Linked DNA regions of Robiginitalea biformata HTCC2501. The protein of the gene in region 1 interacts with the protein of each later gene in a pairwise test. Links are inferred from orthologs where the notes say so. Each region holds a gene or a part of one and is shown on either strand. Other genes may lie near its edges.

What was found.
Region 2: the proteins of dnaA (region 1) and dnaB interact in binary tests that used the Escherichia coli proteins (3 or more experiments, as listed by UniProt). The link is inferred for Robiginitalea biformata HTCC2501 from one-to-one orthologs.
Region 3: the proteins of dnaA (region 1) and nadE interact in binary tests that used the Escherichia coli proteins (3 or more experiments, as listed by UniProt). The link is inferred for Robiginitalea biformata HTCC2501 from one-to-one orthologs.

The regions. Positions count from the first base shown.
Region 1 is NC_013222.1:2,776,578-2,786,240, forward strand. Bases 4,363-7,179 are described here. They hold dnaA (chromosomal replication initiator protein DnaA), read left to right. Parts: upstream 4,363-4,967; coding sequence 4,968-6,392; downstream 6,393-7,179. Other genes in these bases: RB2501_RS12365 (acyl-CoA thioesterase), read right to left, coding at 4,363-4,764; RB2501_RS12375 (low molecular weight protein-tyrosine-phosphatase), read left to right, coding at 6,399-6,875; RB2501_RS12380 (SAM-dependent methyltransferase), read left to right, coding at 6,859-7,179. Outside these bases: prmC (peptide chain release factor N(5)-glutamine methyltransferase), read right to left, coding at 1-688; RB2501_RS12340 (GNAT family N-acetyltransferase), read right to left, coding at 693-1,184; bifunctional diaminohydroxyphosphoribosylaminopyrimidine deaminase/5-amino-6-(5-phosphoribosylamino)uracil reductase RibD, read left to right, coding at 1,229-2,260; RB2501_RS12350 (HAD family hydrolase), read left to right, coding at 2,253-2,855; RB2501_RS12355 (DMT family transporter), read left to right, coding at 2,857-3,717; RB2501_RS12360 (IMPACT family protein), read left to right, coding at 3,718-4,341; more of RB2501_RS12380, read left to right, coding at 7,180-7,584; RB2501_RS12385 (lysozyme family protein), read right to left, coding at 7,597-8,208; endolytic transglycosylase MltG, read right to left, coding at 8,396-9,439; RB2501_RS12395 (GNAT family N-acetyltransferase), read right to left, coding at 9,429-9,663. UniProt on the Escherichia coli protein: Plays an essential in the initiation and regulation of chromosomal replication. Binds in an ATP-dependent fashion to the origin of replication (oriC) to initiate formation of the DNA replication initiation complex once per cell cycle.
Region 2 is NC_013222.1:1,953,410-1,963,113, forward strand. The notes cover bases 5,217-8,074. They hold dnaB (replicative DNA helicase), read left to right. Parts: upstream 5,217-5,796; coding sequence 5,797-7,353; downstream 7,354-8,074. Other genes in these bases: RB2501_RS08830 (acetyl-CoA carboxylase carboxyltransferase subunit alpha), read left to right, coding at 5,217-5,629; RB2501_RS08840 (asparagine synthetase B), read left to right, coding at 7,469-8,074. Also shown: RB2501_RS08805 (porin family protein), read right to left, coding at 1-244; RB2501_RS08810 (transketolase family protein), read right to left, coding at 328-1,284; RB2501_RS08815 (transketolase), read right to left, coding at 1,303-2,148; tRNA guanosine(34) transglycosylase Tgt, read left to right, coding at 2,372-3,502; RB2501_RS08825 (LptF/LptG family permease), read left to right, coding at 3,504-4,586; more of RB2501_RS08830, read left to right, coding at 4,676-5,216; more of RB2501_RS08840, read left to right, coding at 8,075-8,671; RB2501_RS08845 (HAD family hydrolase), read right to left, coding at 8,741-9,541; RB2501_RS08850 (secondary thiamine-phosphate synthase enzyme YjbQ), read left to right, coding at 9,628-9,704. UniProt on the Escherichia coli protein: The main replicative DNA helicase, it participates in initiation and elongation during chromosome replication. Travels ahead of the DNA replisome, separating dsDNA into templates for DNA synthesis.
Region 3 is NC_013222.1:3,451,634-3,461,263, reverse strand. Bases 4,660-7,443 are described here. They hold nadE (NAD(+) synthase), read right to left. Parts: upstream 6,554-7,443; coding sequence 5,765-6,553; downstream 4,660-5,764. Other genes in these bases: gldB (gliding motility lipoprotein GldB), read left to right, coding at 6,668-7,443; RB2501_RS15320 (response regulator), read right to left, coding at 4,970-5,599; dnaG (DNA primase), read left to right, coding at 4,660-4,855. In the rest of the region: RB2501_RS15345 (polyprenyl synthetase family protein), read left to right, coding at 1-182; RB2501_RS15340 (RNA polymerase sigma factor), read left to right, coding at 248-808; RB2501_RS15335 (hypothetical protein), read left to right, coding at 795-1,595; RB2501_RS15330 (porin family protein), read left to right, coding at 1,678-2,742; more of dnaG, read left to right, coding at 2,879-4,659; more of gldB, read left to right, coding at 7,444-7,603; gliding motility protein GldC, read left to right, coding at 7,610-7,975; glgP (alpha-glucan family phosphorylase), read right to left, coding at 7,963-9,615. UniProt on the Escherichia coli protein: Catalyzes the ATP-dependent amidation of deamido-NAD to form NAD. Uses ammonia as a nitrogen source.

The DNA.
Region 1 (9,663 bases):
CGGAATCCGGGGCGAAAAGTGCCTCCCGGGGCTCGTGGTCCCTGACGTGGACTGCCAATTGGCCTTCCTGGCCCCTGGGAATGTAGGGCGGGTTGGAGATGATCAGGTCGTATCCGGGCCATTCCCCTTCCGGATTCAGAATACTTTCGGGCCATTCCCCTTCCGGGTTGCGGATATCCGCCCGAACCAGGCGCACATCCAGTCCGAGGTGCCGGGCATTCTCCCTGGCAACCTCCAGGGCCTCCCCGGAAATGTCGAGAGCTGTTACCCGGGCAGCGGGCAGGCTTTTTGCCAGGCCCAGGGCGATACAACCGCTGCCTGTCCCGATATCGAGGATGTTCCCTTCCCTGAGGTCCGCGGCGTGCCGCTCCAGGACCCACCGTACGAGCTCTTCGGTTTCCGGGCGCGGTATCAGCGCGCCCGGGCCTACCCGCAAGTCCATATCCAGGAATCGGGCCGTACCTGTAATATACTGAACGGGCTGGCCTGCTGCCAGCTGGGACAGGGCATTGAAAAGGGGGGCTTCTTCTTCGCGGGTCAGCATTTTCCCGGGTTCCAGTCCAAGCACAAATCGCGGCAGGTCCAGATAGTGCTCCAGAAGGCGGTAAAACAAAGCGTCCACTTCCCCGGGCGGATGAGTCCCGCCGAGTTCCTTCCTGTAAATGTCCCGCACCTCGCGCAACAGCATCCGCTCAGAGTTTTTTGCGCATCCAGACCTGGCAGGCCGTATGCCCGGTACAGCCGAGTGGCTGGCTGAGATCCTCAAACCCGTACCGGCGATAGAGGCTCAGGGCCGTCTCCATGTAGGGCATGGTTTCCAGGTAACAATACGCGTATCCCAACTCCCGGGCTTTCTGCAGGGCTTTTTCCAAGAGGGCTTTCCCAAACCCCATGCCCCGGAGTTCCTCCCGGAAATACATTTTCTGAAGTTCGCAGGTATCTGCATCCCCGCCATCCAGGGGGGCAATCCCGCCGCCGCCCCAAACCTCCTGCTCGTCGGCCACCACCCAGAATGCACTGTCCGGGCGGTCATAGGTTTCAAACATCCGGTCCAGGGAAGTATCCGCCAGGGCCGTTCCCCGGGCGGGCGCCCCGGTGCCCGGAAGCACCTCCCGGATCAACGCCGCCAGTCCCGGGTTGTCGCCGGGTTCAATCCGCCGCAATTTCAAGGTCGCTTTATTCATCCCCAATATGCTATTTTTGCGGGGTGAAGATACAGGAAAAATACATGTTGCGCTGCATCCAAATCGGTCGGAATGCCCTGGGCCGGAGTGCGCCGAACCCGATGGTCGGGGCCCTACTGACCCATGGCGATACGATTATCGGTTCCGGGTATACCAGTGCTTTTGGCGGGCCGCATGCCGAGGTAAATGCCATCCGTAGCGTGGCCGACCCCGGCAAGTTGCCGGATTCCACCCTGTATGTCACCCTGGAACCCTGCTGCCATCACGGGAAAACGCCTCCCTGCACAGACCGGATCATCGAGTCGGGAATACGCCGCGTGGTGGTCGGGCTGCCAGACCCGCACGACAAGGTGGCCGGCCAGGGGATCGCACAACTGAGGGAGGCCGGTTGCCAGGTGGAAGTAGGGGTTGCAGCGGACGCCTGCCGGGAACACCACAAGCGCTTTCTGACCCTGCACGAAAAAGGCCGTCCCTATATCGTATTGAAGTGGGCCCAGAGTCCGGATGGCTTCCTGGCACCCGATCCGGAAGTCAGGGGCGAATCGACGGGGCCCTGGTGGATTACCGGCCGGGAATCCCGCCAACTCGTCCACAAATGGCGGACCCAGGAGTCGGCAATTCTGGTAGGCTGGAGAACGGCTGCGGCCGATGACCCCCAACTCACCAGCAGGGACTGGGCGGGGAAGGACCCGCTTCGGGTCCTGCTGGATCCGTCAGGCAGGGCTCCGGAAGGCCTTCGCTTGCTGGACGGGAAGGTGCCGACACTCCGGGTATTGCACACCGGGCAGCAGCCCACCGGCAGCGCCCGGGTCGAGAATATTTTCCTGGAGCCGGGTCCGGGGTTCCTGCGGGCACTGTGCAGAGAACTCCGGGAGCGGGGGGTGCTGAGTATCCTTGTGGAAGGGGGCGCCCACACCCTGGGTTCCTTCCTCTCCGCAGGGCTATGGGACGAAGCCCGCGTATTCACAGGGCCCCGGCCATTAAACGGCGGGCTGCGGGCCCCGGCCTTATCCGGAAGGCTCGTGGCAAACACTGCCTCCGGGGCAGACACCCTAACCCTCTGGCGCAATGATTAAAAACCTGATATTCGATTTTGGGGACGTGATCATCGACCTCGACAAGGAAGGGGTGCCCCGGGCTTTGGCGGGGTATGGGCTCTCCGGGGCCGACCCGGAACTCGTATCATGGGCCAACCAATACGAAGCGGGCCAAATGACCAGCACCGAATTCCTCGACCGGCTGGGCAACCGCCTTGGGGAACCCGATCGGGAAGTACTCGTCAGGCATTGGAATACCACCATCCGCCACCTCCCGGAAGGCCGCCTTGAATTCCTGGAAAACCTCCGCGACTCCGGGGGTTTTCGGATGTTTTTACTCAGCAATACGAACGAGTTGCACATGGCCTGTGTGGCCCGACAGCTGGGGGAAGAGACTTTTTCCCGGTTAAAAGCATGTTTTGAAGGCTTTTACCTGTCCTACCAGATAGGGATGCGCAAACCGGAACCCGGGATCTTCCGGCATGTGCTGGAGGAGAACCGGTTGGCGCCCGGGGAAACACTGTTTATCGACGACACCCTTGAACATATCCTGGGGGCGCGTTCGCTGGGAATTGCCACCTGGCACCTGCAGGTGGGACAGGAGGATGTCCGGGAACTCAAAAACCGCCTCTGATATGTGGGACCTGATTTTGAGTATCGCCAGCTCCAGCCTGATATTCGTCGTCTTTAAGGGATATAGCCGTTTTCGCGTAAACACCTTCTATGCCATTATCGGAAATTACCTGACCGCCTGCAGCGTGGGCTTTATTTTCTTCCCCAGAACCCTTTCGCTTCCGGAAATCCCGGGAAAACCCTGGTTTTTGCCTGCCGTCGCCCTGGGGGTTCTCTTTATCGTCATTTTTAACCTGATGGCCCGGACATCTCAGCAACTGGGCGTTTCGGTAGCCTCGGTGGCCACCAAGATGTCCCTGGTCATCCCGGTGGTTGCCGGGGTGGTCCTCTACGGAGAAGTCCTCGGGCCGATCAAGATAGCCGGAATTGCCCTGGCATTGGTAGCCGTGTATTTTGCCTCCGTCAAAACCCGCAAGGTCTCCTGGGAGCCCCGGCTGCTCTACCTGCCCGCCCTGGTTTTCCTGGGCTCGGGCATCATCGACACGAGCATCAAATACCTGGAGGAAACCCGGATCCCGGATGCGGAATACCCCTTGTTCTCCGCCTGCATCTTCGGGGCCGCCGGCACTACCGGCATCCTGGTCACCGCCCTGAGGAAACCCCGGGAGCTTTTCACCTGGCGGCCGCGCAACCTGCTCGGGGGCCTGGCCCTGGGTATCCCCAACTTTTTTTCAATCTACTTCCTGCTCAAAGCCCTGCAATTCGACGGGCTCACCAGTGCCGCTATTTTTACACTGAATAACGTGGGTATCGTAACGCTCACCACCCTGCTTGGTATTGCTTTTTTCGGGGAGAAATTATCCGCCCGCAACTGGTTGGGCGTTGGCCTGGCACTGGTAAGCATCGCCATTATAAGTTCGTAAATGGAGCAGAACCTGTCTTTCCGTACGCTGAAAGCCCCTTGCGGCCCTTCCGAATACCGCGATCGAAAGAGCAAGTTCCTCGGGTATGCATATCCTGTCAATACCACCTCCGGGGCACAGGAACTTGTGGACGCCCTCTGGCGGGAACATCCGGGCGCCGCCCACATCTGTTATGCGTACCGTATAGGAGTCAGTCAACCGGAGATCCGCATGCAGGATGACGGGGAGCCCGCCAATTCATCGGCCCCGCCAATATTCGGGCAAATCGAGTCCTATGACCTCCACAGCGTCCTGGTGTGCGTGGTGCGGTATTACGGGGGTGTAAAACTGGGCGTGGGCGGTTTGATACAGGCGTACCGGGAAGCTGCAAAATCCTGCCTGGAACTCGGCCGCATTGAGGTTCGCCGACCGTCGGCCGTCCTGGTCCTGCGCTTTACCTATGACGATCTGGATGCCGTGCTCCGGATTGTCGACCAGCGGCGCCTGCGGGTGGTACGGAGGGAAATGGCTCTTTCGTGCCGGATGGACCTGGAAATACCCCTTTCAGACCTAAACCGGATCCGGGAGATCTTTGGGCCGCTGCCGGAGGTATTCATTGAGGTGGAAGAACGAACGGAGTCGTAAACCTGGGCAAGAGATATTTTTTTACTCCTGTTTTAATTTTTCCATCAGATACGCAGGGCAGCGCATGGGTTTCCGGGTGGAGGTGTCCAAAAAGGCCAGATCGGTTTCGGCCAGGGCGAGAATTTCCCCTTTTTCCGACCGGATTTCGTACTCGAATTGTATACGAACGGTAGGTATATTTTTGAGCCGGGTAACCACGGTGATCAGGTCGTCGTAAACGGCCGGTTTTTTATATTGAACGGATAGGGAAATTACCGGCAACATACATCCGTTTTCTTCCATCTCCCTGTAGGAAATCCCCAGGGCCCTGAGCCACTCCACCCTTCCCATCTCCATATATTCCGGGTAATTCCCGTGATAGACCACTCCCATCTGGTCGGTTTCGCCATAGCGGACGCGGAAAGAAATCTGGTGTTCCTGCATGATTATCCGATGAAAAAAGTATATATTTAAAAGGATGCCGAAGAGGGTCAGAACTTGCGAAAAAAAAACATTATATTCAACACTAGTTTGATTTTTTTTTTAGGTTTTTTGTTCACATATTTGTCTCACTCTTGAAGGGCAGAATTACTGTCCTTTTTCATACCAGCTAACCAGCATCTAACCGGCTTAAGACAACCTTAACAATGAATGTTACTGCGAATTCCGTATGGAAGAATTGTTTGGCTTTTATAGAAGACAACATCCAACCGCAGGCCTTCAAAACTTGGTTCGTCCCCATTAAGCCCGTTAAGCTCTCCGAAAAGGCGCTGAGCATCCAGGTACCCAGTAAATTTTTCTACGAATGGCTCGAGGAGCACTATGTGAAATTGCTCAAAGTGGCGCTCACAAGGGAACTGGGCGAAGGTGCCAAACTGGTCTATGTAATTAAAATGGAAAACACTTACGGCAACCGGGAACCCTTCACGGAAAAAATACCGAGTGCCAACCGGGGGCAGATGACGCCCCAGGAGATGGATGTGCCGATAAAATCCAAGAATCCGGAACTGAAGAACCCGTTTGTGATCCCGGGCATCCGCAATATCAAGATCGAATCGCAACTCAACCCGAGCTACAATTTTGAGAATTTCCTGGAAGGGGATTCCAACCGGCTGGCCCGATCGGCCGGGATGGCGGTAGCCAACAAACCCGGGGGCACCTCGTTTAACCCGCTCCTGGTCTTTGGCGGCGTCGGCCTCGGCAAGACGCACCTGGCCCATGCCATCGGGGTGGAAATCAAGGACAAATACCCGGAACGCACCGTCCTCTATATCTCCGCGGAAAAATTTACCCAACAATATATCGAATCCGTTCGCAAGAATACGCGCAACGATTTCATCCATTTCTACCAACTCATCGACGTCCTGATTATCGACGATGTACAATTCCTCTCCGGGAAGAGCGGGACCCAGGATGTATTTTTCCACATCTTCAACCACCTCCACCAGAACGGCAAGCAGGTAATCCTTACCTCAGACAAGGCGCCGGTGGACATGCAGGACATCGAACAGCGGCTGTTGTCCCGTTTCAAATGGGGCCTTTCCGCCGAACTGCAGAGCCCGGATTACGAAACGCGGGTCTGCATCCTGAAGAACAAGTTGTACCGGGACGGGGTGGAAATGCCCGAGGAAATCATCGATTACGTCGCCAAGCACATCAAATCGAACATCCGGGAACTGGAAGGCGCCATCATCTCGCTGATCGCGCAATCTTCCTTCAACAAAAAGGAAGTGACCCTGGACCTCGCCCAACAGGTGGTAGAGAAATTCGTAAAAAACACGAAGCGGGAAGTTTCCATCGAATACATCCAAAAGGTCGTTTCGGATTACTTTGAAATGGATGTGGCCACGCTCCAGTCCAAGACCCGGAAGCGACACATCGTACAGGCCCGGCAGCTGGCCATGTTCTTTGCCAAGAAGTTTACAAAGGCCTCCCTGGCAAGCATTGGATCCCAGATCGGCAAACGGGATCACGCTACCGTGCTACACGCCTGCAAGACCGTCGACAACCTCGCTGAAACCGACAAGCAGTTTCGGAAATACATCGAGGATCTCACCAAGAAATTTTCATAACCCCGTATGGCGACCCGAATCCTGATGGTCTGCCTGGGCAATATCTGCCGGTCTCCCCTGGCCGAGGGGATTTTTGCATCCAAACTTGCCGGCGAAGACTATGTGGTGGATTCGGCAGGTACTGCCGGATACCATGTGGGCAATCCGCCCGATCCGCGTTCCATCGAGGTGGCGGCGCAATACGGAATCGACATCAGCCGACAGCGCTGCAGAAGGTTTTCGGTTTCCGATTTTGACAATTTTGACTATATTTTCGCCATGGATCTTGAGAACCAGGCCAATATTCTGAGCCTGGCCCGGAACGAACGGGACCGCGCCAAAGTGTCCCTGTTGCTGGAGGCCGGCGGCAAAGGCCGGCGGGAAGTCCCGGACCCGTATTACGGCGGGGCCGACGGCTTTGAACAGGTCTACCGGATGATCGATACGGCCTGCGATTACATCCTCGCAGAATATATAGGCAAACCCGATGGAAAAAAATCCTGATACTTACGGGAAACTCTACCTGATCCCCTCCCTTTTGGGCGATAACGAACCGCTGGGCGTATTACCGTTGACCGTAAAGCAAACCGTGGAACAACTCTCGCATTTCATCGTGGAAAATGAGCGGACGGCCCGGAGGTTCATCAAAAAAATTACCCCGCGGAAATCGCAGCCTTCACTCGTATTGTTCCCGCTAAACAAATACACAGAAGCCGCAGCCATCCCGGAATACCTGGCGCCCTGCCTGGAGGGAATTTCGGTAGGTGTCCTCTCAGAGGCGGGCTGCCCGGCCATAGCCGATCCGGGTTCGGATATCGTAGCCCTGGCCCATGCCCGGGGCATCCGGGTAGTGCCGCTGGTTGGCCCTTCCTCCATCTTCCTGGCCCTGATGGCCAGTGGGTTAAACGGCCAGAATTTTGCCTTTAACGGCTACCTGCCCATCGAAACGTCCGAAAGGAAAAAGGTGCTGAAAACGCTCGAAAAGCGATCCGGGGAATTCGGTCAGTCCCAATTTTTTATGGAAACCCCCTACAGGAATGAAAAGCTGTTGGCGGAGCTGGTCCGGACACTTCGAAAGGAAACGCTGCTCTGTATCGCGGCAGACCTGACCCTGGAATCCGAATATATCCAGACCCGGACCGTCGGGGATTGGGCAAATCACCTGCCCGACCTCAACAAGCGTCCGGCCATTTTTGGCATCCAGTCAAAATAGTCCGGGGAAGGGCTAAAAATCTACTTTGGGGTTTTTCTCGGGAAGGATTCCCGACATGTCGTACCCCCTGAATTTACGGAGGTAATTGGTAATACTCGTCCCGTAGGCATCTACCGCCTCATAGGAGCCCCCGCTGCGCAGGTACTTTTTCACATTGCCCGCTCCGGCCAGGTGGGCAGCCGCCAGGATACCGGATTCCGTAACCTCCACCCCGTTGATCCTTTTGCCTGCAAATCGGGGGATATCCCGTCGCAGGATCCATTTGTTCCGCGCCAGGTTTGTGGCAAACGCTTTCTCCTGTAATTCCGGGTTGCTTAAAAAAGTGGCGGCATTGTATACCCCCATCAACTGCAGGGTGCCTATTCCGAATTGATATTTCCCGAGGTAGCCCAGCGTATTCGTAGTGAAATAATCGCCGCCGGATTCCTTAAAGGCCAAGGCCTCCCGGAAACCGATATAACTGCTTCCGGGAAAAGGGATCCCGCCCGGCCTGCGTTGAGCCCGGAATTCCATCTCCGGCACGGGTTGCAATTGGGGGAGCGAATCTGTGGCGATCAGGGATTCGGGGACCCGGACATTGTCGAGTGGTGAATCCGCATCAAAACTCGCCAAAACAAAGATCATGACAAGAGGAATCAGGAAACCTATCCACCTTTTCATATATGTGCTTTCTTAAGACTGATGGAATCCGCCGGGGATTCCCGCTTAAATTTCTCAAGGCAAAGATACGGCCGGCTGCACAGGGAAAACCCAAGATTTTCATAAAATGGCCGTTTTTATGGTTAAATGGTGTGAAAATCCCGGGGAATGGTTACCGGCGGATATTCATCGAGTTTATCCACCGGATATACTGCTCTTTATTTCGGTTATGTTGCGATAGCGTCTCCGCAAACTGGTGATAACCAAAGTTTTCGGTGTCCGCAACCATATAGAGGTAGTTGTGGGACTCCGGGTTGAGCACGGCCTCAATGGCCGAAATATCCGGCATGAAAATAGGCCCGGGCGGTATCCCCCCGTACTTGTAGGTGTTGTACGGGGAATCCAGCTCCAGGTCGCGGTAGAGGACGCGTTTGATAATGGTGTCGTAATTCCCGGTTTCCCGCTTGATTGCGTAAATCACCGTCGGGTCGGCTTGCAGGGCCATATTCCTTCTGAGGCGGTTCAGGTAAAGCCCGGCCACCCGGGGGCGTTCGTCGGGTTTGGCGGTTTCCTTATGTACAATCGACGCCAGGGCGATCACTTCTTCAGGTTCCAGTCCAACCTCCGCAGCCTTTTCCCGGCGCGCCTCATTCCAGAACCGATTGTACTCCTCCAGCATCCGCTCCCGGAATTCCAGGGCGTCGGTATCCCAGAAAAATTCGTAGCTGTTGGGGATGTAAGGCACCAGGGCCTGGTCCCGGGTCCATCCGTGCTGTGCCAGGAATGCCGTATCGGTAAATGCTTCCAGCAGGGAGGCGGAATCCGCCTCAATCTGCCCGGCTATCCGGCCGGCCAGGGACGCGGGCCGCTCCTGGTTGTTGAAGGATACCTGTACGGGTGTATTTGCCGAACGAAGCGAATTGATGATTTCGTTGTTGTTCATCCCGCGCCGGATGGGGTACCTGCCGGCCCGTACATTGGAGGTGTATTTTTTACGGCGGGCTACCGCATCGAACGTTTCAAGGTCCCTGAGCAATGGTTCCAGGCGCAAACGCACGGAATCATACGGCGCCCCGGTGCGTATATAGACATAGGCCACCTCGTTTTCAAAAGCCGTATTCGGCACAAATAGTGCCCGGTAGATCAGGTAGGCAAAGGCCCCGGCGACGATCAGGCCGCCCAGCAAAACGAAAAGCAAAATCTTTTTACGATACATCCGGATGGAATTTTTGGAGGAAAACTTCGTCCCGGAAACCTTTGGCCGTCCGGGTCCAGTCTACCCGGACCCCGGTTTCCCGGAAACCGGCCTTTTTAAATACCCTGAGGCTCGCAGCATTGTCCGCCCCGACCCCTGCGTAAATCTGGTGCAGGCCCAGGACGCGGAACCCGTACTCGCAGACCAGGCGGATGGCTTCTTCGCCATATCCCTTCTTGCGGGAG
Region 2 (9,704 bases), 820 kb from region 1 along the record:
ATTCGGATTTTGTCTTGGTATAAATCAGCTCGGGGCGGAAAAAGACTTTATCCCCAAACTGGCCGAAAATCCCGAGGTGGTAACCCATCTTGGTGTCCGAACTCAGGTCGGGGGCCGAATCGAATTTGTAATCCCCGTTCGAGTTGAAGTTCAACCCGGCCTTGATTCCGAATCCGGGGTCTTTTTGTGCGAATGCCGACAGGGCGAAGAGCCCCAGCAGGCAGCTGAGAAGTGTGCGTTTCATAAGGTGTTCGTTTTTATGGCGTGAAGTTAGGCTTCCCTGTTCCCGCCGGTTTGTCGGATGGAAACAAAAAGGATACCAAACTTTCAGGCCTTGCGTTCTAACACCCTTAAAACGGCCTTTTCCACGGCTTTATTGTCAATCCCGTATTTCGCCATCAGGTCGTCCGGCGTTCCGCTTTCCCCAAACGTATCCTGTACGGCCACGAATTCCTGGGGCGTGGGATGCCTGCGCGCCAGCAGCCCGGCGACGCTTTCCCCGAGGCCGCCCAGGTAATTGTGCTCCTCGGCGGTGACCACGCAGCCCGTTTTGGCTACGGAGGCCAGGATGGCTTCCTCGTCCAGGGGCTTAATCGTGTGGATATTGATGACGTCCGCGGAGATGCCCTGCTCGTGGAGCCGCTGGGCGGCCTCCAGGGATTCCCAGACCAGGTGGCCTGTGGCGATGATGGTTACGTCCGAGCCTTCCTGCAGGTGTACGGCCTTCCCAATGTGGAATTCCTGGTCCACCGGGGTGAAATTGGCCACTTTCGGCCGCCCGAAACGCAGGTACACCGGGCCTTCGTACTCGGCGATGGCCAGGGTGGCCGCCTTGGTCTGGTTAAAATCGCAGGGGTTGATCACCACCATGCCCGGGAGCATCTTCATCAGCCCGATGTCCTCGAGGATCTGGTGGGTGGCCCCGTCTTCCCCCAGGGTGATCCCGGCGTGGGAAGCGCAGATTTTTACGTTCTTGCCGGAATAGGCAATCGACTGGCGGATCTGGTCGTAGACCCGGCCGGTGGCGAAATTCGCAAACGTGCTGGCAAACGGGATGTAGCCGCCAATAGTCAGTCCGGCTGAAATCCCCATCATGTTCGCCTCGGCAATGCCCGTCTGGAAAAACCGCTCGGGGTTTTCCTCAATAAAGGTCTCGATCTTGAGCGACCCCACCAGGTCTGCGCATAGGGCCACCACCCGGGGGTTTGTCCGCCCGAGCTCGGTCATTCCCGCGCCAAAGCCGCTTCGTGTATCCTGTTTTCCTTGATCCGTGTAAGTTTTCATGCGTGCGTCGGGTTGCTATTAGTAATCGCCCAGGGTTTCCGGGTTCTGCTCCAGGGCCGTGGCCAGTTGTTCGTCGTTGGGGGCTTTGCCGTGCCAGGCATGGGTGTGCATCATAAAATCCACCCCGTGGCCCATCACCGTGTCCATCACAATGGCCACGGGCTTGCCTTTTCCGGTCCGGGATTTGGCTTCCTTCAAGGTGGCGAGAACCGCTTCCAGGTCGTTGCCCTCCGGGAGTTCCAATACCTCCCAACCAAAGGCTTCGAGTTTGACGGAGACATCGCCCAGGGGCATCACCTCTTCGGTGGGCCCGTCAATCTGCTGGCCGTTCCGGTCGATGGTCGAAATCAGGTTGTCCACCCCCTTGCTGCCCGCGTACATGATGGCTTCCCAGTTCTGGCCCTCCTGCAGTTCCCCGTCTCCGTGGAGACTGTATACCAGGTGGTTGTCCTTGTTGAGTTTTTTGGCCAGGGCCGCGCCGATAGCCACGGACATGCCTTGCCCGAGCGACCCGGAGGCCACGCGGACGCCCGGGAGCCCCTCGTGGGTGGTGGGGTGCCCCTGCAGGCGCGAATCGATCTTCCGGAAGGTGCCGAGTTCCTCCAGGGGGAAGTAGCCCCGCCGCGCCAGTACGCTGTACCAGACCGGGGAGATATGCCCGTTGGAGAGGAAGAAGAGGTCTTCGCCTTTCCCGTCCATGTCGAACCCGTCCTTCAGGTCCATGATTTCGTAGTAGAGGGCCACGAAAAATTCCGTGCAGCCCAGCGAGCCGCCCGGGTGGCCCGAGTTGACCTGGTGGACCATGCGGAGGATGTCCCGCCGCACCTGGGTCGCCAGCGCCTTTAATTCCTTGGTTTCAGCCATGTCGATCGATTTTCTGAGCCCAAAAATAATGGCATTCCCCCGGCTTCACAACTTCTTTTGCCATTACTTATGAACGGGATGCACGGGCTGGCGTATGCGGGAAGCCCATGCAAACGCCGGGATTGCCCGGCAGAACTTTATTTTTTTATTAAGGGGGAAAGCCGCAGGGGTTGTGTATTTTTGGCCCCAGAGAATCCAGGGCGATTCGCAGAACACAAAACCAGTGGCATTCACGCTTAAACATACCGACCCGGGGAGCAAGGCGCGCGCCGGGGTGCTTCAAACGGCCCACGGGGAAATCGGCACGCCCATCTTCATGCCCGTGGGGACGGCCGGCACCGTCAAGGGGGTCCACCAGCGCGAATTGCGCAACGACGTTGACCCGGATGTGATCCTGGGGAACACCTACCACCTGTTTTTACGTCCCGGGATGGAGATCCTGGAGGCGGCCGGCGGGCTCCACCCGTTTATGGGCTGGGACCGCCCGATCCTCACAGACAGCGGCGGCTACCAGGTGTATTCGCTCTCGGGCACCCGGAAAATTAAGGAGGAGGGCGTAAAGTTCCAGTCGCATATCGACGGGTCCCGCCACCTGTTTACCCCGGAACGCGTCATGGAATTGCAGCGGAGCATTGGGGCGGACATCATCATGGCCTTTGACGAATGTACCCCGTATCCCTGCGATTACCGCTACGCGAAGCGCTCCATGGACATGACGCACCGCTGGCTGGACCGCTGTATGGCCCACCTGGAGGAGGCGCCCCCCCTCTACGGCTTTGACCAGCTGTTTTTCCCGATCGTCCAGGGGTCCGTCTACAAAGACCTGCGGAAGGCTTCCGCCGAATACATCGCGAATGCGGGTGCCCCCGGGAACGCCATCGGGGGCCTCTCGGTAGGGGAGCCGGCCGAGGAACTCTACGGGATGGCCGAGGTGGTCTGCGATATCCTCCCGGCGGAAAAGCCCCGCTACCTGATGGGGGTGGGGACCCCGGCCAACCTGCTGGAATGCATCGCCCTGGGGGTGGATATGTTTGACTGCGTGATGCCCACGCGGAACGCCCGCAACGGGATGCTTTTTACCTCCGAAGGGACCATCAACATCAAGAACAAGAAATGGGAGGCGGATTTTTCGCCCCTGGACCCGATGGGCCACACCTTTGTGGATACCGAGTACACCCGGGCCTACCTGCGGCACCTCTTTGCGGCCAATGAGTATCTTGGCAAGCAAATCGCCACGCTGCACAACCTGGGGTTCTACCTCTGGCTCGTCCGGGAGGCGCGCCGGCGGATTCTGGACGGCACTTTTGCCGGGTGGAAAAGCGAGATGGTGCAAAAACTGGATAAACGCCTGTGATATGCTGACGATCATCGACCGGTACATCCTGAAAAAATACCTGTCCACCTTCGGGCTCATGCTGCTGTTATTCGTGCCCATCGGCATTATGCTGAACCTGGCCGAGCAGATCGGCAAGATGATCGACAACGAGGCCCCCCTGGTGGAAATCCTGATCTATTACGGGAATTTCACCATCTATATCGGAAGCCTGTTATTCCCGATATTCCTGTTCCTCTCCATCATCTTTTTTACCTCCAAGATGGCCAATAACACGGAGATCGTGGCGATTTTGAGCTCCGGGGTTTCCTTCGGGCGGTTTTTGAGGCCCTACTGGATCGGCGCCAGCATCATCGCGGTGCTGATGTTCCTCATGGGGATGTTCATCGTCCCCTCGGCCAGCAAGGGCTTTAACGAGTTCAAGTTCAAATACCTGAAAAAAGGCTCCAAGGACCGGGTAACCAGCAACATCTTCAACCAGCTTGGGGAGAGCGACTACATTTACGTGAGCAGCTTTGACCCGGCCCGGCAGATCGGCTACAATTTTACCTACGAGCACTTTGGGGAGGACGGGGAACTCGAGTACAAGATTTCTTCGGCAAATATCCGCTGGCTGGAAGAGGACAGCCTCTACCGGCTCACGAGCTACACGCGCCGGAACCTGCGGGGCGACACGGAGATCGTGGAGACCCGGCGCCGCCTGGACACGCTGTTCGCCTTCCAGATAGACGACCTCACCCCGGTATCCTATATCGCCGAAACCAAGAACCTCTTTGAACTGAACCAGTTTATCGCCGACCAGCGGCGCAAAGGAGCCTCGAATGTGAATACCTACGTGATGGTCAAATACAAGCGGTGGGCCCTGCCCGTCACCGCCTTTGTACTCACCATTATCGGGGTGGCCGTCTCCTCGATCAAGCGGCGCGGCGGGATGGGGGTGAACCTGGCCTTCGGGATCGGGGTGGCCTTTATCTATATTTTTATGGACAAGGTTTTCGGGACGCTGGCCGAGCAATCCGGGTTCCCGCCCCTGCTGGCAGTGGGGATCCCGAATATATTCTTCCTGGTCCTCGGGTATTTTATGCTGCAGAAGGCCAAGCGGTAAGGTTGATATGGCGCAAGCTCCAGGCCGGATGTGCTTTTTTGCGAATATCGTTTATCTTTGCCCCGGAGAACCCCCTAACGGAACACTACATGGAATACCTGGATTTTGAACTCCCGATCAAAGAGCTCGAAGAGCAACTCGAGAAGTGTCAGATCATCGGTGAGGAAAGCGACGTGGACGTCACCGAAACCTGCAAGCAGATTGAGAAAAAGCTCGATGAGACCCGGAAGGAGATCTTCAAAAACCTGTCCCCCTGGCAACGGGTACAGCTCTCCCGCCATCCCAACCGCCCGTATACCATGGATTACGTCCGCGCCATTTGTGGGGATACCTTCCTGGAACTCCACGGCGACCGCACCGTGCGGGACGACAAGGCGATGATCGGCGGCCTCGGCAAGATCGGGGACCAGAGCTTTATGTTCATCGGCCAGCAGAAGGGGTACAACACCAAGACCCGCCAGTACCGGAATTTCGGGATGGCCAACCCGGAAGGATACCGGAAGGCGCTCCGCCTGATGAAGTCTGCCGAAAAGTTTGGCCTGCCGGTGGTCTCCTTTATCGATACCCCCGGGGCCTACCCGGGCATCGAGGCAGAGGAGCGCGGACAGGGCGAAGCCATCGCCCGGAACATCCTGGAGATGACCCGCCTGAAAGTCCCGATCATCGTAGTGATCATCGGGGAAGGGGCCTCGGGAGGCGCCCTGGGCATCGGCGTGGGCGATCGGGTGCTCATGCTGGAAAACACCTGGTACTCCGTAATTTCCCCGGAATCCTGCTCGTCCATCCTCTGGCGCAGCTGGGAATACAAGGAACAGGCTGCTGACGCCCTGAAACTCACCGCGGCGGATATGAAGCGGCTGAAACTGATCGACGAAATTGTCCGGGAACCCGCCGGCGGCGCACACAGCAACCGGGAGAAGGCTTTTGACATCGTGAGCAACAAGATTGCAAAGCACTATCAGGAGCTCAAAAAGTTATCACCAAAAGAGCTGGTCGAAACGCGCATGGAGAAATACAGTTCCATGGGAGTTTTCAAAGGCTGACAGGTCGCATCCCGCAGTTTCCGGTAAACCGGTCCGCGCGCTTTCCCGAAATTTTCGGTTATCAACATAAAACCGTAACTTATTAACAGTCCGATTGTGGACAGGCGGTGAATATCCCAAAACGGAGCGCCCTGTTAACTTAAGGTTAATTCCCTACTTTTATCCTCATGGAAAAATCGAGCCCGCTTGCCGGACGAAAAATTGGAAAAGCTGCCATCATCCCGTTGGAGAAAGGGAAGATACCGCCACAAGCAGTTGATTTAGAGGAAGTTGTGCTCGGAGCCATGATGATTGACAAAAAAGGGGTGGACGAGGTGATCGACATCCTGCACCCGGATGTCTTCTACAAGGACGCCCACCGGTACATCTACGAGGCCATCTTCAAACTCTTCGAATCTTCCGAACCGGTAGATTTATTAACCGTTTCGGCCCAATTGAAGCAGGATGAGCGGCTTGAGCTCGCCGGGGGCGATTTTTACCTGATTACCCTCACCCAGAAAGTGGCCTCATCGGCCCACATTGAGTTTCACGCCCGGATTATCCTCCAGAAGTACATCCAGCGCCAGCTGATCAAGATCTCCAACGAGATCATCGAGGAGGCCTACGACGAGTCCACGGATGTCTTTGACCTGCTCGACAACGCGGAATCCCGTCTGTACGACGTTACCCAGGGCAACCTGAAGCGGTCGGCCGAGACGGCCCAGAACCTGGTGATGCAGGCCAAGAAAAAAATCGAGGAAATCTCCAACAAGGAGGGCCTCAGCGGTATCCCGTCCGGTTTTGACAAGGTGGACAAGCTCACCTCAGGGTGGCAGCCGAGCGACCTGATCATTATTGCGGCACGTCCCGGTATGGGTAAAACGGCCCTGACCCTGTCCATGGCCCGGAATATCGCCGTGAATTCGAATATACCCGTGGCGTTTTTCTCCCTGGAGATGTCTTCCGTTCAGCTGATTACCCGTCTGATCTCTTCGGAAACCGGGCTCTCCTCCGAAAAACTTCGGACGGGCCGGCTCGAAAAACACGAATGGGAACAGCTCAACGTCAAGGTGAAGGCCCTGGAGAAGGCGCCGCTATTTATAGACGACACCCCATCGCTGTCCATCTTTGACCTGCGGGCCAAGGCGCGGCGACTGGCTTCCCAGCACAAGATCCGCCTGATCGTCATCGACTACCTCCAGCTGATGACCGGGGGCGCCAGCCAGAAAGGCGGCAACCGGGAACAGGAAATTTCCACCATTTCGCGGAACCTCAAGGCGCTGGCCAAGGAACTGGACGTACCGGTGATTGCCCTCTCGCAGCTGTCCCGTGCCGTGGAAACGCGTGGCGGCAGCAAACGCCCCATCCTCTCCGACCTGCGGGAGTCCGGGGCCATTGAGCAGGATGCGGATATCGTGTCGTTTATTTACCGCCCCGAATACTACAAGATCGACGAGTGGGACGACGAGGAACGCACCCCCACCCAGGGGCAGGCCGAGTTTATCGTGGCCAAGCACCGGAATGGCGGCCTCGATAATATTAGGTTAAAGTTCATTGCGCAACTGGGTAAATTTGATAATTTGGATGACTTTGATTCTCCATTCGAGTTTCAATCCAAGATGAATGCCGAGGGGGAGAACCCGTTCCAGGCCAAAGAATTCCCGAGTGCCGACCAGGCGTTTGGCAGTTCCATGAACGATCCTTCCCAGGGCGGACACCCGGAAGACGATGACGTACCTTTTTAATAGAATTTCCCTTAATTCCCTCCCCAAACGTTTCAAGAACATTGCGCTGTTGCGGATAACCCGGCCGGTTCTGTTGCTGGCCCTGCTGTTTACCTGCCTGGCCTCCCGGGGCTCGATGATCCTGATCCCCATGGACGCGGAGAGCCAGGAGAACCACCTGAAGGCCTACGGGATTACCTACTGGGTGCTCAGCAAGCAGCAAAAAGTGCAATGGCTGCTCAATTACCGGGGCGGCTCCTTCCTGCTGCCGGATGGGGAGCCCATCCGCAACGAATGCCGGATCCGAGGGGTTTCGTTTGAGGTGCTCAGCGATGCCCAGGCCCAATCCGTGCTCGACGGGATTGCCAGCCCTTCCCAGAACCAGGAGGCGGTAATCCTGGAGAAAGCTCCGAAGATTGCCGTGTATTCCCCCAAGGACAATGCCCCCTGGGACGATGCGGTCACCATGGTGCTCACCTATGCGGAAATCCCCTATGTAACCGTCTACGACCAGGAAGTCCTGGAAGACAAACTCCCGCTCTACGACTGGCTCCACCTGCACCACGAGGATTTTACGGGACAATACGGGAAGTTCTACGGGGCGTACCGCGCTGCCCCCTGGTATATCGAGGGGAAGCAGCAGGCTGAAGCCCTGGCCCGGCGGCTGGGGTATGAGAAGGTCTCCGAGGAGAAAGGGGCGGTGGCCATGAAGATCCGCAACTACGTCATCGGAGGCGGCTTTATGTTTGCCATGTGTTCGGCCACGGACAGCTTCGACATCGCCCTGGCAGCCCAGGGAGTGGATATCTGCGAACCCATGTTCGACGGGGACCCCTCCGAACCCAATTACCAGCAGCAACTGGATTATTCCAACACCTTTGCCTTTACGAATTTTACCCTGGAGCGCAACCCGCTCCGCTACGAATTTTCCTCCATCGACATGACCAGCAAACGGGAAGATGTGCCCCGGGAATCCGACTATTTTTCCCTAATGGACTTCTCGGCCAAATGGGACCCGGTACCTACGATGCTCTGCCAGAACCACACGGCCCTGGTGAAAGGGTTTATGGGGCAGACCACGGCCTTTACCCGTTCTGAGGTGAAGCCCACGGTTCTGGTGCTCGGCGAGAACCGGCTGAATGGAGAGGCCCGCTATATCCACGGAATCAAGGGCAGGGGCTTCTTTACCTTCTACGGGGGCCACGACCCGGAAGACTACCAGCACCGGGTGGGCGACCCGAAAACCGAGTTGGAGCTGCACCCGAATTCCCCCGGGTACCGGCTCATCCTGAACAATGTATTGTTTCCCGCGGCGCGGAAGAAGAAGCAGAAGACCTGAGTTTTCGGGTTTTCAGAGCGGCCCGGCCTGTCTGGCCAGCGCCGGCAATGCAACGGGCACGAAGTACGGTCAGAGTTGCTCCGCCAGCTGCTCCAGCACGTGTTCCACACCCTGTTCCGAGTTGCTCAGCGTCCGGTAGCGGGCGCGCTTAAGCACGTTCGGGTGCGCATTGGCCATGGCAAAACTAAAGTCCGAGAGTTCAAGCATTTCCAGGTCGTTGTTGTAATCCCCGAATACCATAACCTGCCCGGCGTGCACCCCGGCATCCCGCATCACTTGTGATAATGCATACCCTTTGTGGGCATTCGGGTGGGAGACATCCACCCAATTGGAGCCGGAGACCTTCACCTGCAAATCGGATTCCAGGTCCTGCAGGGGGGGGTAGATGTACTTCTCCGAGTTCTCAAAATGGTAAATGGCCACCTTCATGGCCGGGTCGTCCACGGCTTCCAACTCATCCACCACAGAAAATTCGGCATAGTATTCGGCCAGGACGCGGAGGAATTCCCCGGAATGTCCCCGGACGTAAGCCTTTCCGGCCGCACAAAGCACCGGGTGCGCCCCGTCGATGCGCCCGGCCCGGCCCAGGATCTCCCGCTGGCGGTCTGCGGGCAGGGGAGTGCTGAGCAGCGTCTTGTCCCCATCCCGCACCAGGGCGCCGTTCTCGGCGATAAACAGGATGTCCCCGGCAATGCGCTCCAGTTTGTCCACCATGCTGTGGTATTGCCGCCCGCTGGCGGCTACAAAACGGATCCCTTTTCCTTGCAGGTGGTGGAAGAGTTCAAAGAACCGGTCGCTCACCTGGTGTTCGGGGTTGAGGAGCGTGCCGTCCATATCGGTGACGACCATCCGGATATCGCGTAAGTCCATGGCTTCGGAGTTTAAGCTGCAAAGGTATTTTTTATCCGTACATTTCGGGTGCGGAAAGCATTGTTTAATTGTTATATCATCAAAAAATGATCTATATCCAACGCGAAATCCGCCTGAGGGCGCGGCCCAGGGGCTTCCACCTGGTAACTTCAGAAATCCTGGA
Region 3 (9,630 bases), 670 kb from region 1 along the record:
ATAAGAAGCGGGTGCGCGAAGTGATCGATTTTGTAAAATCTTCCGGCGGCCTGGAATACGCCGAAGGGCGGATGCAGGAATTCAAACAGGAAGCCCTGGAAATGCTCAAACCGTTTCCGCAATCATCCTACCGGGAGGCCCTGGAATTGATGGTCAATTATGTGGTGGACCGCAGGCAGTAATCAGACGGCCAGGCAACCCTTTTTCATCCGGCTTCGTCTATATCTATAGAAACCGACACCAAACCGTGAAGATCATCGCCTTATTTCAGAACGAGAAGGCCCTTATCCGAAAGGCCCGCGATGGGCATCGGGAAGCACAGAAAACGCTTTACGAACACTGGTCCCCGAAAATGCTGGCTGTTTGCCGTCGGTATGTACGGGACCTGCAGCACGCAGAAGACGTGATGATCGAAGGGTTTGTCAAGGTCTTTGAAAACCTGGCAACCTACAGGCACGAAGGGAGTTTTGAAGGCTGGATGCGTAGGATCATGGTGCGGCAATCGATTGACTTTTTGCGCAAAAGGCAATTCCTGGTGCTCCATGAGGAACTGCCGGAGCCCGCCAGCAAACCGGATCGGGAATCGGATTTCCTGGAATTGCGCCAGATTTACGAGCTCATTGACGCCTTGCCCGAAGGGTACCGGACCGTTTTTGTCCTATACGTCGTGGAAGGTTACAAACACCCGGAGATTGCGGAGTTGCTGGATATATCCGAGAGCACCTCCAAATCCCAGCTGTACAAGGCCCGGAAATTGCTGCAGGAGCAGCTGGAAAAACATCAAATTACCCGCTATGGCACCCGTTGATTTTGAAAGGAAAATAAAGGAAAAATTACAGGAACAGGAGATCCAACCGACCCCCGGGGCCTGGGAGCGCCTGTCCGGACGGCTCGACGTACCCCGTGGGGCGGGCCGTCGGAAACGTTGGTTGCCCTGGATGTACGCTGCGGCAGCCTGCCTGCTGATCGTCCTGGGGGTTCGGATGCTATCCGGCCCGGGAAGCGCCGGGGGCATTGATCCCATGGGGCCGTATCCGGCTTCCGGGGACCTGCCCGTAGTTGCCGCCCCGGACACCCGGGCGGAGGACCGCCAACATTCACAACCCCCCGGGGAGCAGCCCCCTGCGGATGCCCTGGCCGGGGAGGCCAGCCCGGAGAAACGTCGGGAAGCCACCGAATCTGCGGCAGGAAGGCAACCGTCGGCAGATCCGACGCGGGCGGCCCAATTGCCGCTAAATGATGATCCCGGCCCGGATATCGCCAATAACGGGGAGGCCCCGGCAACCGGGGTGGATACCAGCGGCCTGGCCTTGCAGATAAACCGGCAACTCGATGCCATCCTCACGGAGGTTGCCCAACGGGAGCAGGAAGGGGGCGCTGTCGTTACGGATGCCGAAATCGATTCGCTGCTGCGGGAGGCGCAGGAGCGGATAGCTGCCTCGGCCTACCGCATGCCCCGGGATTCGGTGGACGCGCGGTCGCTACTTTCGGCCGCCGAATCGGAACTCGACCAGACTTTTCGGGAAGAGCTGTTCGAAAAGTTGAAAGACGGCTTTAGGAAGGTGCGGACGGCAGTAGCCGACCGGAACAATTAACCCATTGAAATACAAACAATTATTCCGATCCCGTAACGGGGTCCGGGAGGAGTCTATTCATCAATCATCAAATCAAAAAGAAATGAACACATTAGTACGCCTGTTAATCCCGATGTTGATCCTCGCAAGTACACAACTCGCCCTGGGTCAAGAACCTTATGAAAATCGCGTCGAATCCCTCAAAGAGATGCGGGAGCAGGTCTCCCTTCAGGAGAAGGAGGCGTTGAAACAGGAAATCCTGCGCATTGAGGAGCGCCTGATTGACGGGGAGATTACGGAGGCGGAGGCAGCACAGCTCAAAGAAGCCGCCGCTGAAAAACGCGCCCTGAATATCGCGGACCGGCTCAACATGATCGACCGGGAGATTGCCCTGCTGGAGCGGAACGAAGGTGAAGTGCTCGGCACCCGGAAGAACCGTGATGATGCCGGGGAGGTGGTGGGCTTCAACATCCGGTTTAACGACGAGGATGTGTTTAGCTGGCGCGAACGGAACCGGCCGGTAAAATATGACCGCCGCACGTATTCCGACCTGGTGGTGGCCGTGGGCTTTAACAACGCCATGGCTTCCGGCCGGAGCCTGGAGGAGGCCCCCTATAAACTCGCCGGCAGCCGGTTTTTTGAGATTGGCTGGTCCTGGCGGACCCGGGTTTTCAACAACAGTAATTTTTTGCGGTTCCATTACGGGGTATCCCTGCAATTCAATGGCTTAAAACCGGAGGGCAACCAGTATTTCGTAGCCGAGGACGGGCAAACCAACCTGCAGGAATTTGAGTACGAGCTGGACAAATCCAAATTCCGGATGGACAATCTGGTGGTGCCCGTGTACCTGGAATTCGGGCCTTCGCGCTACAAGGAGTACGAGGACCATTTCCGGTATTCCCTGGAGAACCAGTTCCGCATCGGGCTGGGCGGGTACGGCGGCTTCAACCTGGGGGCGCGCCAGAAACTCAAGTACACCCGGGACGGGGAACGCGTAAAAGACAAACTGAAAAGGGGCTACAATACCTCCGACCTGGTCTATGGCCTGGCCGGGTACATCGGCGTGGAAGGGGTGCTGCTCTATGCCAAGTACGACCTGAACCCCATATTTGAAAACGCGGCGGTGGACGAGCACAACCTGTCCATGGGCCTGCGATTTGACCTTTGAGCCGTTGTTCCGGATTCCCGATAACGGTAGGGGCGCTTTCGGGCGCCCCTTATTTTTTCCAGTACGACCCGGGATATAATACCTTTTTCCGGACCATACGATTTCGTACATTTACCTTTGCCAAAAACGGGAAGAATTGATTGCCAGGACGACTATTGACAAGGTTTTTGACGCCGCCCGCGTGGAAGAGGTCATCGGGGATTTTGTGCAGTTAAAAAAGTCCGGCTCCAACTTCAAGGGGCTGAGCCCGTTCACGGACGAACGGACGCCGAGCTTTATGGTCTCCCCGGTGAAACAGATCTGGAAGGATTTCAGCAGCGGCAAGGGGGGCAATGTGGTGGCGTTTCTAATGGAACACGAGCATTTCACCTACCCGGAGGCCATCAAATACCTGGCCCGCAAATATCAGATTGAAGTAGAGGAAACCCAGCGGACGGACGAGGAGAAGGAGCAGGCGAGTGAACGGGAAAGCATGTTGCTGGTCAGCGAGTTTGCCCGGGATTTTTTCCAGGAGTGCCTTTGGGAGAGCGAGAGCGGGAAGGCCATCGGGCTGACGTATTTTAAAGAGCGCGGGTTTTCCGAAGATACTATCCGCGAATTCGGCTTGGGGTACAACCCGGACCAGTGGTCTGCCTTTACCGATGCGGCCCTGGAAAAGGGCTATCAACTGGAATTCCTGGAGAAAACGGGCCTGACCATAGTGAAACCCGCCGCCGACCCCGCCCAGCCACCGAGGAAATTCGACCGCTTCAAGGGGCGGGTACTCTTCCCCATCCAGTCCATGAGCGGACGGGTTCTCGGATTCGGGGGCCGGACCCTGAGTTCCGAGAAGAAAGTCGCCAAGTACCTGAATTCGCCCGAAAGCGAGATTTATCACAAGAGCAAGGTGCTCTACGGCATCTACCACGCCAAGAAGGCAATAGCCCGCGAGGATGTCTGTTACCTGGTGGAAGGGTATACGGATGTCATCCAGTTGTACCAGAGCGGCATTGAAAACGTGGTCGCCTCCAGCGGTACGGCGCTGACCCCGGAACAAATCCGCCTGATCCGACGCCTGACGGTGAACGTGGTGGTCCTTTTTGACGGGGATGCAGCCGGGCTGCGGGCATCCCTCCGGGGGATCGACCTGATCCTGGAAGAGGGGCTGAACGTCCGGGTATGCACGTTCCCGGCAGGGGAGGACCCGGACAGTTTTGCACGGTCTCATTCCCGGGATGCCATCGAGGCCTACCTCAAGGAGAATTCCCGGGATTTTATACAGTTTAAAACGGCCCTGCTAACCGAAGAAGCCGCCAACGACCCGATCCGGCGCGCAGAGACCATCCGGGATATCGTCAGCAGCATCGCCCGGATCCCCGATCGCATCAAACGGGAGGTTTACGTACAGGAGTGCGCCTCCCTGATGGGGATATCCGAAGAAGTCCTCTTTAACACGCTGGCACAGATGACCCGCAAGGCCCAGCGGGAAGAGGCGCGCAAGCCCGAACCGGGACCCATGGAAGTGGTCCGGCAGGATCCCGCTGCCGCCAAGGTAGACCCCCAGTACGAGCTGGAGCGTAAAATTATCGAAGTACTGCTGCTCTACGGCAGGGAGTCCGAGGAATTCGAGGATCTCGTCCTGAAGGAGAACGACGAAGGGGAGTTGGTATTGGAACCTGAGCGTAGCGAAGTACGCGTTTTTGAGAAAATTTTTCTGGACCTTCAGGAGGATGAAATTGAACTCAGCGACGCCCGATTCCGGAGCCTCTACTACAAACTCATCGAGAAGCTGAATTCCGAACCGGATTTCAGCGTGCACCGGTTAACCGAAGAGGCGGATGCGGAATTTGCCGGGGAATTATCGGCCATCCTCATGGACGAGGAGAAGTACGAGCTGCACCATTGGGAACGCAAGGATATCTACCCGAAACAAAAGCAGGACAGCCTGGGGCAACTCGTAAGCGAAACCATCCTCTCCCTGAGGTGTTACCTGATCAAAAAGCGCATCGAGGCGCTGAGGGGGCAGACCGAATCCCGTCCCGGGGAGACGAATGCCGAGGTGCTGGAGGAGATTATCAATTACCTGCAACTCAACAAACTCCTCAACAAAAAGCTCAACCGGGTATTATCCTGAAAGCGATACCCCGGCAAGCTGAGGGACGTGCCGCGTATCCCCCGCGTCCCGGGCAACGAAAATAAAAAAGCCCGGGGATCCGGGCTTTTTTATCCAGTATTCGCCTCGCTGCAATCAGTATAATTCCAGGGCTTTGGCTTGTTGAAGCAAATCGACCATATTGTCGACATTCAGCTTTTTCATCAGGCGGGCCTTGTAGGTACTGACGGTTTTTTCGTTCAGGTTCAGGCCAAGGGCCACTTCCTTGTTTCGTTTGCCGCTCGCCAGCATTTTAAGGACTTCCACCTCGCGGGTAGACAGCTTGCGGAAAAAGCGGCGGGGTTTCTGGGTGCCTTCGTCAAAGGCCAGCCGCTGGGCGAGTTCATTGGTGATGAACATGCCCCCGTCACTTACCTTATGCACGGCATCGGCCAGGTAGGAGAGTTCGGCGCTTTTTGAAAGGTAGCCGCGCGCGCCGGCACGGATGGTGCTCAGGGCATAGACGTCCTCGGACTGGCCACTGTAAATCAGCACCTGGACTTCCGGGTATTCATCTTTCATTTTGCGCAGGGTGGCAATTCCGTTGATTTCCGGAATATCCATCTCGAGGATCAGTACGTCGGGGGTCGCTTTTGAAAGCATCTGGAAAAGCGCCGTGGTGGTTCCAACGTCTCCGAGAACCTGAATATCGCCATCATTTTCCAGAACTTGTTTGATGCCAAGACGGACAACCGGGTGATTATCCGCAATTAGTACATTGATCATTTTGGTTTGTTTATCGATTTCAAGGCTCGGCACGTCCCTAAAAACTGACATGCAATGTAAGGCTTAAATCCGTTATTACCTCAACAAAATTGTCAAAAAATTCCCGATTGGTTAGGAAATCTCCCTCAATTCTCGAGATAATGCATCGAATTGGGGCTGAGTGGCTTATTTGAGGGATTCCGGAATTTCACACACCGGGATAGGAAGCATTTTGTGTCGATTAACGGTATTGAGGTGTTTGTATATTTTAAAGACTTCACGCTCCCGACCCTTAAAATCATCGGCTTTTTTGCCCCGTTCGTCCATCTCCATGGCCCACTCCAATTCCGGGTAGGAGGCCCCAATCTGGTCTTCATCCGTGCGGTTGTCTCCCCAGAGCCCGTCCGTGGGCGGGGCATCCTGGATTTCCTTATTGATTCCCAAATGGGAAGCCAGCTGGTATACCTCTGTCTTCAGCAGGTCCGCAATCGGGCTGAGGTCCACGCCTCCGTCCCCGTATTTCGTGTAGAATCCCACCCCGAAATCCTCCACCTTGTTGCCCGTTCCGGCCACCAGGTACTTTTCCAGGGCGGCGAAATAATACAGGGAGGTCATTCGCAACCGGGCGCGGGTATTGGCCAGGGACATAAACCGCGAGTCTTCGGATTCCACCGGCGGGAGTACCCCGATCAGGCTGTCGAATACCGGGGTCAGGTTGATCCATTCGGACCGCACGTTGGGATACTGGTTCCGGAGCCATTCGATATGGTTGGCAGCCCGCGTAACCTGAGCTGTGGATTGGTGAATGGGCATTTCCAGACAGAGCACCTCCAGCCCGGTCCGGGCGCATAACGTGGAGGTGAGGGCCGAATCGATGCCCCCGGAGACCCCGACGACAAACCCCTTCATTCCCGCATCACGGGCATAGTCCTTTAACCAGTTAACGATATGTTCGATGATTTTTTCAGATTGCATCCCGCTTTAGTTTCAATTGGAAAACCACTAACTTTGCCCCGTAAAAATAGCACCCCGCCTCCTAATACGAAAGCCTTGCTGCGATTACTTATAAAAGGAATACCTGTTGTTGCCATGGTGCTGTTCTGCAGCTGTGGGGAAACCGGGGCGAATGTACCCGAACGCATTGCCCGGATACCGGTAGACCTCGAGGTCCATCGATTTGACCGTGCCTTTGACACTGTGGCCCCTGAGGAGCTCCCCGGTTTAAAAGCCCGGTTCCCCTACCTGTTTCCGTCCCAATTCCCGGACAGTATTTGGCTGGCCAAAAAAGAGGATTCCCTGCAAACCCGGCTGCGGGCGGAGGTGGAACGGGTTTTTCCCGATTTTGAGCCGTTTGCCCGGGAACTCGAACTCTTCTACAAGCACGTACAATTTTATTTTCCCGATCGCCCGGTGCCTTCGGTCATCACGCTGACAACGGATGTGGATTACCAAAACCGGGTGGTCCTGGCCGATACGCTGTTGCTGATTGGCCTGGACAACTACCTGGGCCCGGACCACCCCTTCTACGGCAACATGGACCGGTATATCGCCAAATCCCTGGATGCGGATTTCATGATGAGCGATGTGGCGGCGGCATTTGCCCGGTCGGTGGTCCCGGCTCCCCGGGAGCGGAGTTTTGTCGGCCAGATGGTTTATTACGGTAAAATCCTCTACCTGAAGGATCAATTGCTGCCCCTGGAACCGGATTCGACCAAAATCGGCTATACCGGGGAGGAGCTCCAATGGGCCCGGGAGAACGAAGCCCAGATCTGGCGCTACCTGATTGAACGGGAACTGCTCTACAGCACGGACCGGGAACTGGGCCCGCGATTTTTGGACCCGGCGCCTTTCAGCAAGTTCCGACTGGAACTCGACAACGAATCGCCCGGGAGGATCGGTCGCTATATGGGATGGCAGATTGTGCGCTCCTATATGGAGGCCAACCCGGATACGGAACTTCGCCAACTGATGGAATTGCCCGGGGAGGCACTGTTCAGGGAATCAAATTACAAACCCCCCAGATAAGAAATTATGTCGGAACTACATACATCGGAAATAACCCTTCGGGTGGCCCTGGATGAAAACCGGGTCCCGGAAAAGCTGCACTGGTCTGCCCAGGACGGCGGGATTGAAAACGAGGAAGCCAAGGCGATGCTCCTGTCTGTTTGGGACAGCGCAAACAAAGAGTCCCTGAAAATTGACCTCTGGACCAAGGACATGCCCGTGGAGGAGATGAAGATCTTTTTCCACCAGACCCTGGTGGCGCTTTCCGATACGTTTATGAAGGCCACCCAGGACGAAAAGATGACGGCCACCATGAAGGATTTCTGCGACTACTTTGCCGAGAAGCTCGAACTAAAAGGCGATTCGCCCGGCCCGGGAGGTCAGGCCTTGTAGAGCTCCCGGTAGTAGGCGTCGGCCATCCGGTGGCTCGAAAACGCAGGGACAACTTCCTCCTTGGCGCGGAATACCATCTCCATCCATTTTTCGGGTTGCTCGTAGTATAAGGGCAATACGTCTTTCTCGAGTATTTCGTACAGGTTTTTGCTGTCTACCTCGTCCTGGACGCTGTGGGGCTGTCCGGGATCTGCCTCGGGAAGGACAAAGGCATTTTCGCCGTGACGGGCAAACTCGGGGATCCAACCGTCGTTCACCGTCAGGTTCAGCGAACCGTTCATCGCAGCCGTCATCCCGCTGGTACCGGAGGCCTCTCGGGTGATTCGCGGGGTGTTGAGCCAGATATCCGAGCCTTCCTTCAGCAACCTGGAGAGTTCCATCTCATAGCCGGTCAGCACACTCAGGTTGGGGAACCCCCAGCTGACCTCGATGAGTCGGTTGAAGATATTGATGGCGCCGTAGTCTTCCGGGTAGGGCTTGCCCGCCCAGATAATCTGTATGGGTTTTTCCGGGTTGGTCAGGAGTTTTCGGAAACGCTCAAAATCCCGCAACAGCAGGTCTGCCCGTTTGTAGGCGGCAAACCGCCGGGCCCAGACCACGGTGAGGACCTCCGGGTCAAACCGCTTTCCGGTCTGGTTCATGACTTCCCGGAACAGGTCGGCCTTCATTTGCGTTTTGCGCTTTCGGAAGGCTTTAACCTGATTTTTCTCAAAGTGCTTTTGCAGTGCAGGATCCGTCCAGTATCCCGGGTGCTGGGCATTGGTAATGGGGACGATCCGGGAATCCAGGCCAAAGGGTTGCCACATCTGCCGGGCCACCCGGGCGTGCAGTTTGGAAACCGCATTCGCCTTTTTGGAATGCCGAAGGGCCGATACGGTATAATTGAGCTCTTCCCCGACGAGTTCCCGGCGCAATTCCGGGTCGGGCAACCGGCGGCCAAAGAATCCGCGGTTGTTCAGGTGGTAGCCATTGCGGGTTTCGTTTCCGCCTTTCTCCGGCGTATGCGTGGTGAAGACCATTTGGGAGGAGGGAACCCCCTGGTCGCGCAGGTAATAAAAAGCCGGGAGTGCATGGCCTTCGTTCAGGTGGTAGCAGTCGGCCCCTCCCAGCAGCCCGACAAGCTTTGCCCCGCCGATTCCCAGTACAATGCTTTGGGAGATTCGCGTTTCGTCATTCGGGTCGTAGAGGCGGTCGGTGATCGTCCGGGAAAGGTGGTCATTGTCGGGGACATCCGTGCTGAGCAGGTACAGGGGTACTGTCTGAAAGACATCCGGTGGGAGTACCCAGACCCGAACCCGAACATCCGGGTTGTCATTAATAGCCACCGAAAGCTCAATCCCCGTATCCTGGAGGTAATCGTATCTTTTTTCCACCAGGCGGGATGCCATGGTGCCGTCTTGCTGCCGCTCCTGGTCGTAATAGCCGTATTTCCAAAGCATCCCGATACCGATCATATTCTGTTTCAGGTCAAAGGCGGACTTCAGGTGGGAGCCGGCCAAAAAGCCCAGGCCCCCGGAATAGATTTTCAGCCCCTGGTCGATACCGAACTCCATGCTGAAGTAGGCTGCACGGCGGGCGTATTTCCGGTCGGGGGTGTACGGGTGGTACCAGTTGCGGTAGGGGGAGACGGGTTGCGACATATTGGGTGGTATTTC